DNA from 3 places in the Nocardiopsis sp. EMB25 genome. Region 1 is predicted to be linked to each of the others. Evidence: riboswitches for the same ligand, from Rfam matches in the RefSeq annotation. Region 1 holds a riboswitch; each other region holds the start of a gene.
The links. A riboswitch is a leader RNA that binds a small molecule or an ion and turns the genes downstream of it on or off. The one in region 1 is predicted to bind cobalamin.
Positions count from the first base shown of each region.

Region 2: linked by a shared signal. The riboswitch ahead of cobN (cobaltochelatase subunit CobN) and the one ahead of KIK06_RS23730 (ribonucleoside-diphosphate reductase subunit alpha) in region 1 are both predicted to bind cobalamin.
Region 3: linked by a shared signal. The riboswitch ahead of KIK06_RS25450 (CoA-acylating methylmalonate-semialdehyde dehydrogenase) and the one ahead of KIK06_RS23730 (ribonucleoside-diphosphate reductase subunit alpha) in region 1 are both predicted to bind cobalamin.

Region 1 covers NZ_JAMTDN010000001.1:5,352,103-5,356,864, reverse strand. Annotated here, with positions in the region: gene KIK06_RS23730 (ribonucleoside-diphosphate reductase subunit alpha) at 1-1,909, opposite strand, end outside; cobalamin riboswitch at 2,062-2,254, opposite strand; gene KIK06_RS23725 (hypothetical protein) at 2,560-3,132, opposite strand; gene KIK06_RS23720 (NYN domain-containing protein) at 3,159-4,762, opposite strand, start outside.
Region 2 covers NZ_JAMTDN010000001.1:1,404,331-1,409,092, reverse strand. Annotated here, with positions in the region: gene cobN (cobaltochelatase subunit CobN) at 1-1,751, opposite strand, end outside; cobalamin riboswitch at 1,787-1,924, opposite strand; gene KIK06_RS06125 (ABC transporter ATP-binding protein) at 1,944-2,771, opposite strand; gene KIK06_RS06120 (FecCD family ABC transporter permease) at 2,768-3,784, opposite strand; gene KIK06_RS06115 (ABC transporter substrate-binding protein) at 3,781-4,762, opposite strand, start outside.
Region 3 covers NZ_JAMTDN010000001.1:5,713,633-5,718,394, reverse strand. Annotated here, with positions in the region: gene KIK06_RS25460 (enoyl-CoA hydratase/isomerase family protein) at 1-241, opposite strand, end outside; gene KIK06_RS25455 (acyl-CoA dehydrogenase family protein) at 241-1,380, opposite strand; gene KIK06_RS25450 (CoA-acylating methylmalonate-semialdehyde dehydrogenase) at 1,391-2,917, opposite strand; cobalamin riboswitch at 3,133-3,319, opposite strand; gene KIK06_RS25445 (TetR/AcrR family transcriptional regulator) at 3,448-4,035, opposite strand; gene KIK06_RS25440 (WD40/YVTN/BNR-like repeat-containing protein) at 4,469-4,762, shown strand, end outside.

The DNA of each region.
Region 1 (4,762 bases):
TCGGGGCGATCGCCATCACGTTGGAGTTGCGCATCCCGGTGGCGCGCACCCGCTCACGCAGCGAGTCCCAGTCCAGGGTCTCGCCCCGGTCGACGTCCAGGTCACCGCCCCGCGCCTCGGCGAGCGCGCGCAGCGAGTCGATCGGCAGGACGCCCTTGCTCCACAGCGACCCGTCGAAGGTCTCGTAGGAACCGCGCTCGGCCGCGAGCTCCATGGACGCCTCGATGGCGTAGTAGCTGATCAGCTCCATGCTCTCGTCGGCGAAGTCGACGGCGCCCTCGGAGGCGAACGGGGTGCGCAGCTTGAACAGCGCGTCCTGGAAGCCCATGAGGCCCAGACCCACCGGACGGTGGCGCATGTTCGCGCGGCGCGCCTCGGGGATCGTGTAGAAGTTCACGTCGATGACGTTGTCGAGCATCCGCACGGCGGTGCGCACGGTGCGGCGCAGGCGCTCGGCGTCCAGGCCGTTGGGGCCGGTGTGCTGGGCCAGGTTGACCGAGCCCAGGTTGCAGACGGCGACCTCGTCGGCGCTGGTGTTCAGCGTGATCTCGGTGCACAGGTTGGACGAGTGCACGACACCCGAGTGCTGCTGCGGGGAGCGCAGGTTGCACGGGTCCTTGAACGTGATCCACGGGTGGCCGGTCTCGAACAGCATGGTGAGCATGCGGCGCCACAGGTCGACGGCCTGGACCTTCTTGAAGACCTTGATCCGCCCCGCCTCGGCCTCGGCCTCGTAGTGGGCGTATGCCTCGGCGAACTCGGTCCCGTACTTGTCGTGCAGGTCGGTGACCTCGTCCGGCGAGAACAGCGTCCAGGAGCCGCCCTCCTCCACACGCTTCATGAACAGGTCCGGAACCCAGTTCGCGGTGTTCATGTCGTGGGTGCGGCGACGCTCGTCACCGGTGTTCTTGCGGAGGTCGAGGAACTCCTCGATGTCGATGTGCCAGGTCTCCAGGTAGGCGCAGACCGCGCCCTTGCGCTTGCCGCCCTGGTTGACCGCGACGGCGGTGTCGTTGGCGATCTTCAGGAACGGGACGACGCCCTGGCTCTTGCCGTTGGTGCCGCGGATGTGCGAGCCGAGGCCGCGCACCGGCGTCCAGTCGTTGCCGAGGCCGCCCGAGTACTTGGACAGCATCGCGTTGTTGCTGATGCCGTGGAAGATCGAGTGGAGGTCGTCGCCGACGGTGGTGAGGAAGCAGGACGACAGCTGCGCGCGCACCGTCCCCGAGTTGAACAGGGTCGGCGTGGAGGCCATGAAGTCGAACGAGGACAGCAGCTCGTAGAACTCGATGGCGCGGGCGTCGCGGTCGTCCTCGTTCAGGGCCAGACCCATGGCGACGCGCATGAAGAACGCCTGCGGCAGCTCGTAGCGGACCTCGTCGCTGTGCAGGAAGTAGCGGTCGTAGAGGGTCTGGATGCCGAGGAAGGTGAAGTTCTCGTCCCGCTCGGGGCGCAGGGCGGCCCCCAGGCGCTCCAGGTCGAACGTGGCCAGGGCCGGGTCGAGCTGGCCGAGGTCGATGCCGCGGCCGACGTAGGCGGCCAGGTAGGCGGCGTAGCGGTCGGCCATCTCGGACTGGCTGGCGGCCTGCGGGGCGCCCGCGATGAAGGTGAGGGCCTCGCGGCGGAGCTTGTCCAGCAGCAGGCGGGCGGCCACGTAGGAGTAGTCGGGATCGACCTCCACGAAGCTGCGGGCTGCCATGACCAGGGCGAGCTCCACCTCGGCGTCCGAGATGCCGGGGTAGAACCCGCGGCGCGCCTCGGTGAGGACCTTGTCCGCCGAAACACCGGTGAGCCGCGCGCAGGCCTCGGTTACGACGTGCTCGATCCGGTCGACGGCGGCGGGGGGCGCGCCGTCGTGGGTCGGCTCGGGCCGAACGGATGCGGGCACGGCCTCGACGTCAAGGGTCATACAGCGGCTCCAACCTCGGTAGAAGAGTCCCGGCGGGGAGGGACACGAGAAACACGGCCACGGCACACCGGTGGTCCGACACGCTGAGTGCGCGTGGTCACGTGACCGGTGGGTCGCGGTGGCCCGCTCTCGAAGCCCCGTCGTCGGCGCACGGTCGGTGCGCGCTGGCGGCAGGTCCTCGGGCTCACGGGCGCCCTCCTGACCGTCGCTCCCCGGGGGTCACTCGGGGGAGTCTCGTGTGCGACGCAGATCGATCCCGCTCACCGCTGCGGGGCAGCCCCGGATTCACACCGGGTTCCCTCTTGCCTCACCCCTGGGGGGTGAACCACCAGCGGGAGAGATACTACATCTAGGGGATGGGGCGTTGGAACACCGCAAGATGATGGCGTGTCATCGATTTTCTGGCCGCGGCGACCATGGCTGAGGGCACGCCCGAGACGTGGTATGGGGCGCGTCGATCCATCTGCTTCGTGGGGGTTTCGCTCACCGATCCGGGGGTGTTCGCGACCGCGACCGGACACAGCCTAGGGGCCCGCGAGGGGTGTGACGCACCAGGCGCGTCAGAAAGCTCACGACCGCGTCGCGGGTCACGTCGGGGGCGCGCTCCGGACCCGGCCGACGACCGGCGCCCGGACCGGGCCCGCCGGGGGTCAGTCGCCGTCCAGCAGGCCGTCCAGGTCGTCCTCCCCCAGTCCCAGGTCGGTGCGGATGCGGAAGCGAATCCTCAGGAGCTCGTCCAGCAGGTCCCGCACGTACGGGGAGGCGGTGGCGTCCAGATGCGCGCGGATCCCGGCGGTCGCCCAGCGCTCAGCGCCCCCGAGGTCGTCGTGGGCGTAGAGCACCTCCGCGATGTGCACGTGGGTGGGCAGCCCCAGCAACGACTCGTTCTCCAGGCGTTTGAGCTGCGCATAGGCCCGGTCTGCCTCGTCCAGTTGCAGCAGGGCGCCCGCGCTCAGGGCACGCGCGTCGATCACCGTCGGGCCGCCGTCGTCGATCGCCCGTTGGTAGGCCGCGCACGCGTGCTCGTACTCCTGGGCGATCTCCCACTGCTCCCCCGCGCGGACGAACAGTTCGGCGCGGGTGATCTCGCTCCCGGCGTCCACACGGTTGGCCAGGTCCTGCAACTGGGCGGCGACGGGGCCGTGCTCACCCGACCGGACGGCGTGGAACTCCATACGGTCGAGATCTGCCGTCGTCACGTGGGTCAACCGCATCGCCCCCATCCCCTACTCGCACTCCCACGCGCCGATCAGGGCCTGGCGCGCTCCAGTGCCTGCCAGAACCCCTGGCGCAGTCCGTCCCGGACCTCGTCCCTCAACAGGTGGTCGATCGGCAGCGAAGAGCCCTGGAGCAGACGCGCCTCCAGGTCGGAGGGCATCCGGGGTCTCCGGGCGAGAACCGCCTCGACCCACAGGGCGGGCGCCTCGCGCGCGATCGACTCCGCGAAGTCGTTCCCTTCTTTGCGTGCGACATGCACCGCATCGTCAACGGTATGCGCGGCGGCGCGTGTCTGCTGGGGATATCCAGGACTGGAACCGGGTTCCTGGTGTCCCCGAGGATCGAAGCGTTCGTCGTGTTCGGGACCAGTACGTGGCGGACCCCCGTATCCGGGAGCCGCCCCGCCGCGGCGGGCGGCGTCAGTTTCCGTACTGGTCCCATAGGTAGGGTTTGCGTCGTTCGCACCCCCGAAACCCGCATTGTCCCCCGGACCGAAGCGTGGGTCCGCCTGGGGCGGCGGCCCGCTTCTCTGCGGCGGCGGGTGGCCCTGGGGGTTGTCGGAGGCGAAGGAGCGCTGCGGCCCGGTTCCCCCCGCGAAGGACTGCTGGGGCCCCGTCCCACCGGCGAACGGCTGCTGCGCGTCGGCCGCGCCCGCGAAGGACTGCTGGCTCCCCGTCCCGCCCGCGAAGGACTGCTGTGGCCCCGTGCCGGCCGTGAACGCGGGCTGGGGGCCCGCCGCGGCATGGGTGTTGGCACCGGGCTGCGGGGAGGCTGGTCTGCCGGAAAGGCCGTATCCGTTCTGCTCCGCGCCCCGCACCGGTTGGTCTCCGGGAGGATAGACCCCCTGGCCGTTCTGCCCGCCGGGTCCGGTCGGCGACGGCGTCGTGCCCGGGTAGGCGCCGTTGCCGTTCATCGGGGTCTGGGCGCCCGAGGGGAAGCCGTTGGCGTCGATCGGGCCCGGTTGCCGGGTGTCCGTGGCCGGACCGGCGAGGTGGTCGCCGCGCTGCTGGGCGAGGGACCGCCGCATCGCGCGCAACTGCTCCATGGCACTGCCCTGCGGAACGGGCTGGGGCCCGGTTCCCGCGAAGATCCCCTCCAGACCGCCGCCCGTGGTCCCGGCGGGCTCGACCCGGCTGCCCCCGGGCTGGGCCTCGACCGGCTGGCGGGGGGTCTCGGGAGCCGACCGGGCACGGCCGTTCGCGAACGGCGTCGTGGTCTTGGCCGCGTTCTCCTGGGAGGATCCGCCGCTGGTGAGCAGGTTGACGTGTGGGCGCAGGTGACCGGCGCCGATCTCGATGAGGTCGTCGCACTCCCGGCGCAGGGTGCGGGAGATGGTCCAGTTGCCCTCGACGGAGATGTGCACGACGGTGACGCGGACGCCCAGGTCCTGCACGTCCGCGACGACGGACGCCATGTCCTCGTCACCGCTCACCAGGACGGCGTCGCACAGCACACCGGTGCGGGCCAGGGTGGTGAGATCGCGTTGGACGTAGCTCTCCACTCCCTCGCGGCGACCGGGCCGTATCCGGGCCGCGCGGAACTTGATGCCGGGGATGTCGGCGATGCCGTCCTGTTCCTGGGTGCGCCGGTCGTCGGCGACGGCCTCGTACCAGTAGCAGCGCAGGAGCGGCAGGC
Region 2 (4,762 bases), 3.9 Mb from region 1:
GCGCGCGCCATCGGCGGGATGAGGTGGTCGACGACCGTGGCGTGGGCGCGCCGCTTGGCCTGGGCGCCCTCGCCCGGGTCGTTGACCAGGAACGGGTAGACCAGCGGCAGGTCGCCGAGGGCGGCGTCGGTGGCGCAGGCGGCGGACAGGGCGGCGTTCTTGCCGGGCAGCCACTCCAGTGAACCGTGCTTGCCGAGGTGGACGACGGCGTGCGCGCCGAAACCGTGCTCCAGCCAGCGGTAGGCGGCCAGGTAGTGGTGGCTCGGCGGCAGGTCGGGGTCGTGGTAGATGGCGATGGGGTTCTCGCCGAAGCCACGCGGCGGCTGGACCAGGACCACGACGTTTCCGGCCCGCAGCGCGGCGAGGACGAGTTCGCCCTCGTCGTTGACGTACAGGCGGCCGGGGGCGGGCCCCCAGGCCTCGGTCATCGAGTCCTTCAACGCGGCGGGCAGGCCCTCGGTCCAGGCGGCGTACTCCTCGGGGGTGATCCGCACCTGGGCGTCGGTCAGCTGGACGGAGGTCAACCAGTCCTCGTCCTGGCCTCCCGCCTCGATCAGGGCGTGGATCAGCGCGTCGCCCGCCTCGGTGTCGTCGGGCAGGTCCAGGCCGGGCAGGTCGCCGGGCTCGCCCAGGTCATAGCCCTCGGCGCGCATGCGGCGCAGCAGGCGGACCAGGGACCGGGGTGTGTCGAGCCCGACGGCGTTGCCGATGCGGGCGTGCTTGGTCGGGTAGGCGGACAGGACGACCGCGACCCGCTTCTCGGCGGGGGGCACGTGCCGCAGCCGGGCGTGGGCGGCGGCGATCCCGGCCAGGCGGGCGCAGCGTTCGGGGTCGGCGACGTAGCGGGGCAGTCCGTCCTGGTCGATCTCCTTGAAGGAGAACGGCACGGTGATGATCCGGCCGTCGAACTCCGGGATGGCGATCTGGCTCGCCGAGTCGAGCGGGGTGACGCCGTCGTCGGAGGCCTCCCAGTCGGCGCGGGAGCTGGTCAGGCACAGCCCCTGGAGGACGGGAACGTCCAGGGCGGCCATCCGTTCCACGTCCCAGGCCTCGTCGTCCTCACCGGCGCTCGCGGACGCGGGCACGCTGCCGCCCGCCGCGAGGACGGTGACCACCAGCGCGTCGAAGCCGCCGAGCGCCTCGTACAGATCGTCGGGGGCCGAGCGCAGCGACCCGGCGAACACGGGGACGCCCACGGCCTTCCCGGTCGCGTCGACGGCGTCGGCCAGGGCGTGCGCGAACGCGGTGTTGCCACCGGCCTCGTGGGCCCGGTAGTAGAGGATGCCCACGCGTGGGAGGGCGGGGTCCTGGGGCACGTCGCGCGCGGCCAGGCCCCACAGCGGGACGGGGGCCGGCGGGTCGAACCCCTCACCGGTCAGCAGCACGGTGTCGGACAGGAAGGCGTGCAGGCGTCCGAGGTTGTCGGGGCCGCCCTCGGCGAGGTAGCGGTGGGCGTCGGTGGCCACGCCGATCGGGACGGTGGAGTGCTCCATCAGTTCGGCGCTGGGCTGCTGTTCGCCGCTGAGGACGACCAGGGGCGTGCCCCGCTCGCGGACGGCGGCGAGTCCGGACCACAGGTCGTGCGGAGAGCCGAGCAGCCGCACGACCACGAGGTCGGCGCCCTCGACGGTGGCGGTGAGTTCCGCCTCGGATGCGCGGGACGGGTTCGCCCACGTGTACGCGGCGTGGCTGGCCCTCGCGGAGAGCAGGTCGGTGTCGGACGTGGACAGCAGAGCGATCCGTGTGGTCACGGTCGGATTCCTCCCTCGGGGTTCTCGCCCCATCGGCGGTCGGAGCGCCCGAGGCCAGTGTCTGGCTCAACCCCCCGGGGGTAGGGGGTCTGACAGTGGCGGAACCGCCCCGGATTCACACCGGGTTCCTGTACCACGAGCGAAGGATTCACACCTTAACGGGCCGCGCACGGCCCCGTCCCGGCGGGGAGCTCAGGAGCCGGCGGGTCGGGTCGACGGGTCCGACGCATCCGCCGGGTCGGGTGCGCGGCGCAGGAACCGGATCACCGGGCGGCCGCGGTCGGAGGTGACCTCGGCCCGGACCCCGTAGACCTCCCCGATGAGAGAGGGGGTCAGGACCTCGGCGGGCTTTCCCTCGGCGACGGCGCGGCCGTCCCGCAGCACGAGCAGGCGGTCGCAGTACATCGCGGCCAGGTTGAGGTCGTGCAGGGCGATCACGGTGGTGACCGGCAGGCCCGTGACCAGTTCCAGCAGGTCGAGCTGGTACTGGATGTCGAGGTGGTTGGTCGGCTCGTCGAGCAGGAGCTCGCTCGGCTCCTGGGCGAGGGCGCGGGCGATCTGGGCGCGTTGGCGTTCGCCCCCGGACAGCGTGTGCCAGAACCGGTCGGCCCGGTCGGTGAGGCCGGTGCGTTCCAGGGCCGCCGCCACGGCGCGGGCGTCGGTGGCGGACAGGGGTGACCAGGGGCGGCGGTGCGGGATGCGCCCCAGGGCCACGACGTCGCGGATGGTCAGCTCGGTCTGGGTGTGCGCGTTCTGTTGGACGGTGGCGACCCGCCGGGCCACGGCGCGGCGGCCGAACCGGGGCAGCGGCAGTCCGTCCAGGGTGACCGCTCCGGTGGAGGGAGCGAGGACACCGGAGAGCAGCCTCAGCAGCGTGGACTTCCCGGAGCCGTTGGGGCCGAGCAGACCGATGGTCTCGCCGGGGCGCGGAGCGACGGTCACACCGTCGAGGACGAACCCACCGTCGGCCCGGCGGCTCACCCGGTCGGCGTGCAGCCCCGTGTGGTCGGACTCGGTCACGTCTGCCTCCTGGATCGGTACAGCACGGCGACGAAGGCGGGCACGCCGATGAGGGAGGTCACCACTCCCACGGGGATCTCCTGCGGGTCCAGCGCGGTGCGGGCGACCGTGTCCACCCACACCAGGAAGACGGCCCCGGTCAGCGCGGTGACGGGGAGGAGTCTGGCGTGGCCGGAGCCGGTGAGCGCACGGGCCGCGTGCGGTAGCACCAGCCCCACGAACCCGATCGCCCCGGCGGCGCTGACGAGCGCCGCGGTGAGAAGGGCGGTGGCGCACAGGAGCACCAGTCGGGCGCGGCCCACCCGGACACCCAGGTTCGCGGCGGCCTCCTCACCGAAGGCGAAGGCGTCCAGGGTGGTGGTGTGGGCGAGGCAGACGACGAGCACACCGACCAGCACCAGCGAGCACAGCGCCACGTCGGCCCAGCCCGCGCCGCTGAGCGACCCCAGCAGCCAGAACAGCACGCCGCGCGTGGTCTCCGCGTCCGCCGAGGTCAGCACGACGAACGAGGTCAGCGCCGAGAACAGCTGCATGGCCGCGACCCCGGACAGCACGACGCGGTCCATGGTCGCGCCCAGACTGTGGCTGAGCAGGATGACCATCCCGAAGGAAAGCAGCGCCCCGACGAAGGCGCCCGCCGACAGGGACAGCACCCCGGCGCCCCACCCGAGGACGATCACGGCGACCGCGCCGGTGGAGGCACCGGAGGACACCCCGAGCACGAAGGGGTCCGCCAGCGGGTTGCGGAGCAGGGACTGCATGACCGCGCCGCACAGGGCCAGTCCCGCCCCGCACACCGCGGCGAGCAGGGTGCGGGGCATCCGGAGGTTCCACACGATGCCGTCCCGCAACGGGTTCAGGGCGGTGTCGCCCACCCCGAGGTGGGCCGAGACCGAGCGCCAGACGTCGACCGTGGTGATGTCGGCGGGGCCGATGGTCACGGCGACCGCGACCGAAGCGGTCAGGGCCGCCAGTCCACCGCAGACGAGCAGTGCGAGACGGGCACCGCTCACTGGGAGAGCCCGAGGTCCCGCAGCCCGGCGGCGACCTGCTCGATCCCCTCGACCGTGCGGATCGTGGGGTTCATGGCCTGGCCGCTGAGCAGGATGTACCGCTCCTCGGTGACCGCGGTGAGGTTGCGGGTGGCGGGGTTGCCCTCAAGGAAGTCGATCTTGGCCTCGGCGCTCTCGGCCGTCTGGGCCTCCCGGGTCAGGTCGCCGAGCACGATGACGTCGGGGTCGCGGTCGGCGATGGTCTCCCAGTTGATCTGGGGCCACTCCTCGTGGGTGTCCGAGAAGGCGTTCTGCGCGCCGACCGCGCGGGTGATGGCGCCGGGGGCGCCGCAGCACCCGGCGAGATAGGGCGCCTGGGAGTCGGAGAACCAGTACATGAGGGAGACGTCCGAGGCGTCCAGGTCGGCGGTGGCGGTGTCCACCCGTCCCCGCAGCTCCGAGACGAGCTCCTCCCCGCGTTCCTCCACGCCGAGGATCGCCGCCAGGTCGCGGACCTCGCCGTAGACGGTGTCCATGGTGAGCGGCTCGCTGCGGGTGCCGTCGCCTCCGGTCGTGTTGTCCTTGCCCGCGGCGCAGTCGGCCGGGGAGACGTAGGTGGGCACGCCCAGCTCCTCGAACTGCTCCCGGGTGGCGGTGCCGCCGGGGCCCAGCGTGGAGACGAAGGAGGCGGTCACGAAGTCCGGTTCGGCGGCCAGGACCACCTCGAAGGACGGCCAGTCGTCGGCCAGCCGGGGCACGTCCGCGTTGGCCTCCTCCAGTCCCTCCATGACCGGGTCGGTCCAGGTGGCGGTTCCGGCGAGTCGGTCCGCCAGGCCGAGGGAGAGGAGGATCTCGGTGCTGCCCTGGTTGAGGGAGACGATCCGCTCGGGTGCCGTGCCGAGGGGGACCTCGTAACCGCAGTTGTCGATCGTTCCGGCGGGGGCGGCGGAGTCCGTGCCGTCGGCCTCCCCGCCCGGGGACTGACCGCAGGCGGTGAGC
Region 3 (4,762 bases), 360 kb from region 1:
ACAGGCCGCGCTCCCCCGCCCCGTCGATGAGCACGGCGGCCACGGCGTCGTCGCCCTCCCAGGCGGTGAGGGCGGCCTCGACGTCCCGCACCATGGCGTGGTTGAGGGCGTTGATCGCGCGGGGCCGGTTCAGGGTGATGCGGCCGAGCCCGCCCTCGACGCGCGCCACGACCTCGGCGTCGGGCGGGGTGGGCAGGGCGGCTCCGGTGGACGTGGTGGCGGCTCCGGGTGTCTCGGACATCAGGCGGCCCCGGTGAGTCCGCGAGCGATGATCAGGCTCATGATCTCGTTGGTTCCTTCCAGGATTCGGTGCACCCGCAGGTCGCGGACGATCTTCTCAATCCCGTACTCGGTGAGGTACCCGTACCCCCCGTGCAGTTGGAGGGCCTCGTCGGCGACGGTGTACCCGGCTTCGGTGGCGAACCGCTTGGCCATGGCGCACAGCTGCTGCGCCTCGGGGTCGCCCGCGTCCAGAGCCGCGGCGGCCCGCCACAGCAGGGACCGTGCGGCCTCCAGCTCCGTGGCCATCCCGGCGAGCCGGAACCGCAGCGCCTGGGCGTTGATCAGCGGTGATCCGAACGCCTCCCGGTCGCCCAGGTAGGCGGTACTGGCCTCCAGGGCGGCACGGCCCCCGCCGAGCGAGCAGGCGGCGATCCCGAGCCGGCCGCCGTTGAGGCCGTGCATCGCGATCCGGAAGCCGTCGCCCTCCTCCCCCAGACGGCGGTCGGCCGGGACCCGGACGGCGTCCAGGATCACCTGGCGCGTGGGTTGGGCGTTCCAGCCCATCTTGGTCTCGTTGGCGCCGAAGGACAGCCCCGGGTCGTCGCGGTGGACGACGAACGCGGACACGCCGGAGGATCCGGTGTCCCCGGTCCGGGCCATGACCAGGTACACCTCAGACGCGCCCGCGCCGGAGATGAACTGCTTGGTGCCGGTGATGACGTAGTGGTCGCCGTCGCGCTCGGCGCGCGTGCCGAGCGCGGCGGCGTCGGAGCCCGCGCCGGGTTCGGTGAGGCAGTAGCTGCCCAGGGTCTGGGCGGAGCAGAGGTCGGGCAGCCAGCGGGCCCGCTGTTCGTCGGAGCCGTAGCGGTCGACCATCCAGGCGACCATGTTGTGGATGGACAGGTACCCGGCGATGGACGGGCAGCCGGTGGCCAGGGCCTCGAAGACGATGGCGCCGTCGAGGCGGGTCAGGCCGGAGCCCCCGGACCCCTCGCCGACGTACACGCCGCCCAGTCCGAGTTCGGCGGCCTTGCGGAGCACGTCCACGGGGAAGTGCTTGGCCTGGTCCCACTCGACGGCGTGCGGCGCGAGGTGCTCGCGGGCGAAGTCGCGGGCGGTCTCGGCCAGGATGAGCTGGTCCTCGGTGAGTGTGTTCAACGGGGGCCGCCTAGCGCATGACCGGGATCGTGAAGCTGGCGCCCTCCTTGGCCCCGGACGGCCACCGGGAGGTGACGGTCTTGGTGCGCGTGTGGAACCGGATCGAGTCGGGGCCGTGCTGGTTGAGGTCGCCGAACCCGGACCGCTTCCAGCCGCCGAAGGTGTGGTAGGCGACGGGGACCGGGATCGGCACGTTGACGCCGACCATGCCGGTGTTGACGCGCTGGGAGAAGTCGCGGGCGGTGTCGCCGTCGCGGGTGAAGATCGCGACGCCGTTGCCGTACTCGTGCTCGCTGGGCAGGCGGAGGGCCTCCTCGTAGGTGTCCGCGCGCACGACGGAGAGCACGGGGCCGAAGATCTCCTCGCGGTAGATCCGCATGTCGGTGGTGACCCGGTCGAAGAGGCTGGGGCCGGTGAAGAACCCGTCCTCGTATCCGGGGACGGTGTGCCCGCGCCCGTCCATGACCAGTTCCGCGCCCTCCTCGACGCCCAGGTCCACGTAGCGCTCGACCCGCTCCAGGGCCTCGCGCGTGACGAGCGGGCCGAAGTCGGCGTCGGGGTCGTGGGAGGGCCCGACGCGGAGGGCGCCGATGCGCTCGGTGAGGCGGGCGACCAGGGCGTCGGCGGTCTCCCGCCCGACCGGGACGGCCACGGACACGGCCATGCAGCGTTCGCCCGCGGACCCGTAACCGGCGCCGAGCAGGGCGTCCACGGCCTGGTCGAGGTCGGCGTCGGGCATGACGATCATGTGGTTCTTGGCCCCGCCGAAGCACTGGGCCCGCTTACCGTGCGCGGTCGCGGTCGTGTAGACGTACTCGGCGATGGGGGTGGAGCCGACGAACCCGACGGCGGCCACGCGGGGGTCGGTGAGCAGGGTGTCGACGGTCTCCTTGCCGCCGTTGACGACGTTGAGCACGCCCGGGGGCAGCCCCGCCTCGAGGAAGAGCTCGGCGAGGCGGAGCGGGACGGAGGGGTCGCGCTCGGAGGGCTTGAGGATGAACGCGTTGCCGCAGGCGAGGGAGGGGGCGGCCTTCCAGAGCGGGATCATCGCGGGGAAGTTGAACGGGGTGATGCCCGCGACGACGCCCAGTGGCTGGCGGAGGGAGTGGACGTCGATCCCGGTCCCGGCGTTGTCGGTGAACTCGCCCTTGAGCAGGTGCGGGATCCCGGCGGCGAACTCGACCACCTCCAGGCCGCGCTGGATGTCGCCGTGCGCGTCGGGGACGGTCTTGCCGTGTTCGGCGGACAGGAGGCGGGCGAGGGTGTCGCGCTCGTCGTCGACGAGTTGGAGGAAGCGGAGGAGGACGCGGGCGCGGCGCTGGGGGTTCCAGGCGGCCCACTCGGCCTGGGCGGCCTCGGCGTCGGCGATGACGGCCTCGGTCTCGGCCCGGTCGGCGAGGGGGACGCGGGCCTGCACGGTGCCGTTGTTGGGGTCGTGGACGTCGCCGAAGGCGCCCGACCGCCCGGGGACGTGCTTTCCATGCACGAAGTGCGTGAGTTCGCGGGGCTCGTTGGGTTCGTGGGTCTCACTGACCATGGCGCACCAGCTCTCGTCTGGAGGCGGAGCGGGGCACGGGGGCATGGGGGAACGGGGCCGCGATGGTGCGCGGCCGGCCGGGCGGCCCGTGGTGTCGGGTCGCCGGGTTCAGCGGTCGTGCCCGATCGCGTGCCCGGGCGGCGTTCCGTGCCCGGGCCGGGTCGCGTGGGCGCGTACCGGTGCCATGCGTGCTCGCTCCATCCTCGTGGATCACACGGTTGTCGACAGCCGCGGCCGGTATCCTGACTCCCGGATCAGCGCGCTCTCCCCGCCTTCCCGGCTGACGCCAGTGGCATCGTCTGGGCGAGCGCTTCCCGGACACAGTGGCGGGACCGTGCCGGATTCCCACCGGCTTCCCTGCACCGCGGCTCTGTGACGCCCACCATATAGTTGGACGTCCAAGTAAATCCAGGGCCCAGGGAGTGTGACCCGGGCCACACGGGTCGAGGGGGTGTTCTGGGTGGAACCGGAGTCGGCGGCCCGGGACGGGGAGACGGACGGACGCGCGTCGGCGCGCCTGACCGGGGGCGCTACCGGTCCAGCCCCGCGAGGAGCTCGTGGGCCTCGTCCAGATGGGCGGGAACGGCCTCCGGCCCCTCCGCCAGGCGCATCGCGGTGAGCTCGCAGGCCATGGCGACGTGAGCGGCCAGGACGGCCACGGCCTCCGTCGCACCGACCTCCATGAGCGCGTTCGCCAGTTTGTCGGCCCGGCACTGCTGCACCAGGAGGTGGCGGGACTTGAGGTCGTCGCTCTCACGCAGCAGCCGCATCAGCACCGCCGCGTGATCGGGCGACAGGGAGGTGTGCGGACGGACGCCCGCCTCGCGGAGGAGTCCGACCGCGGCACCGAGGTCGTCCCCCACCGAGGCGGACGCCTTCTCGCGCACGTGGGCACACACGCGCTCGATCTCATCCGCGTCGTCCGCGAACAGCACCTGCTGCTTGTCCCCGAAGTACCGGAAGAAGGTGGTACGCCCCACCTCGGCGCGTTCGGCGATCGCCGCGACGGTGACGTTGTCGAATCCGTGCTCGTCGAAGAGCTGGAAGGCGGCCGACACGATCAACGCGCGGGCCTTACGCCGTTTACGGGCGTGGAGCGTGTCCGGGGGGTGGTGCATGAGGCAACCCTATCGAGTGGGAACCCGGTTCTCCGTGAGACTCGAGACCATAAGTACTCTGGTCCCAAAACGCTCCGTGAGCACCTGGGTAGCGGGAAGTCGTTTGGCCGATCTGGTTGCGGACACGGGCGTCGGGCTCAGCCGGGGACCCTACGCACATGTTCCGGTTGGCCCGGAATTTTATTGCAGAACCGACGCCGGGTGACAACCGCCTTCCGGAGACCGGCCGGAGCCGACGTGGAATGTGGTTCCCCACTCACGCAGGTTATGCCACCGATGGGCCGACCATTTTGTCAGCCGACCAAAATTCTCCACCCAACAAAATAGTTAAGTTTCCTAACTATAGGCGCACCGCACAGTTCACGCGACCTCCCCCAGAATGACGGCCCCCTGTGCCACAGTGGGAGACCTGCATCACACCCTGGAGTTGGTTATGACGTATCTCCTGGTCATCGGTACGCGCAAGGGGCTCTTCACCGCCAAGAGCGAGGATCGGCGCGCATGGGAGGTGACCGGCCCCCACCGGCTGGACGCGGCCGACTACGCGAGCATGAGCGCGGTGTACGCCGTCGGCGTCGACCCGCGCTCCGGCCGCATCCTCGCCGGAGCCGAGAGCTCACACTTCGGCCCGAGTGTCTGGTACAGCGACGACAACGGGGCGTCGTGGCACGAACCGGGCACCGCGCCCATCGCCTTCCCCGAGGACACCGACGCCTCGTTCACCCGC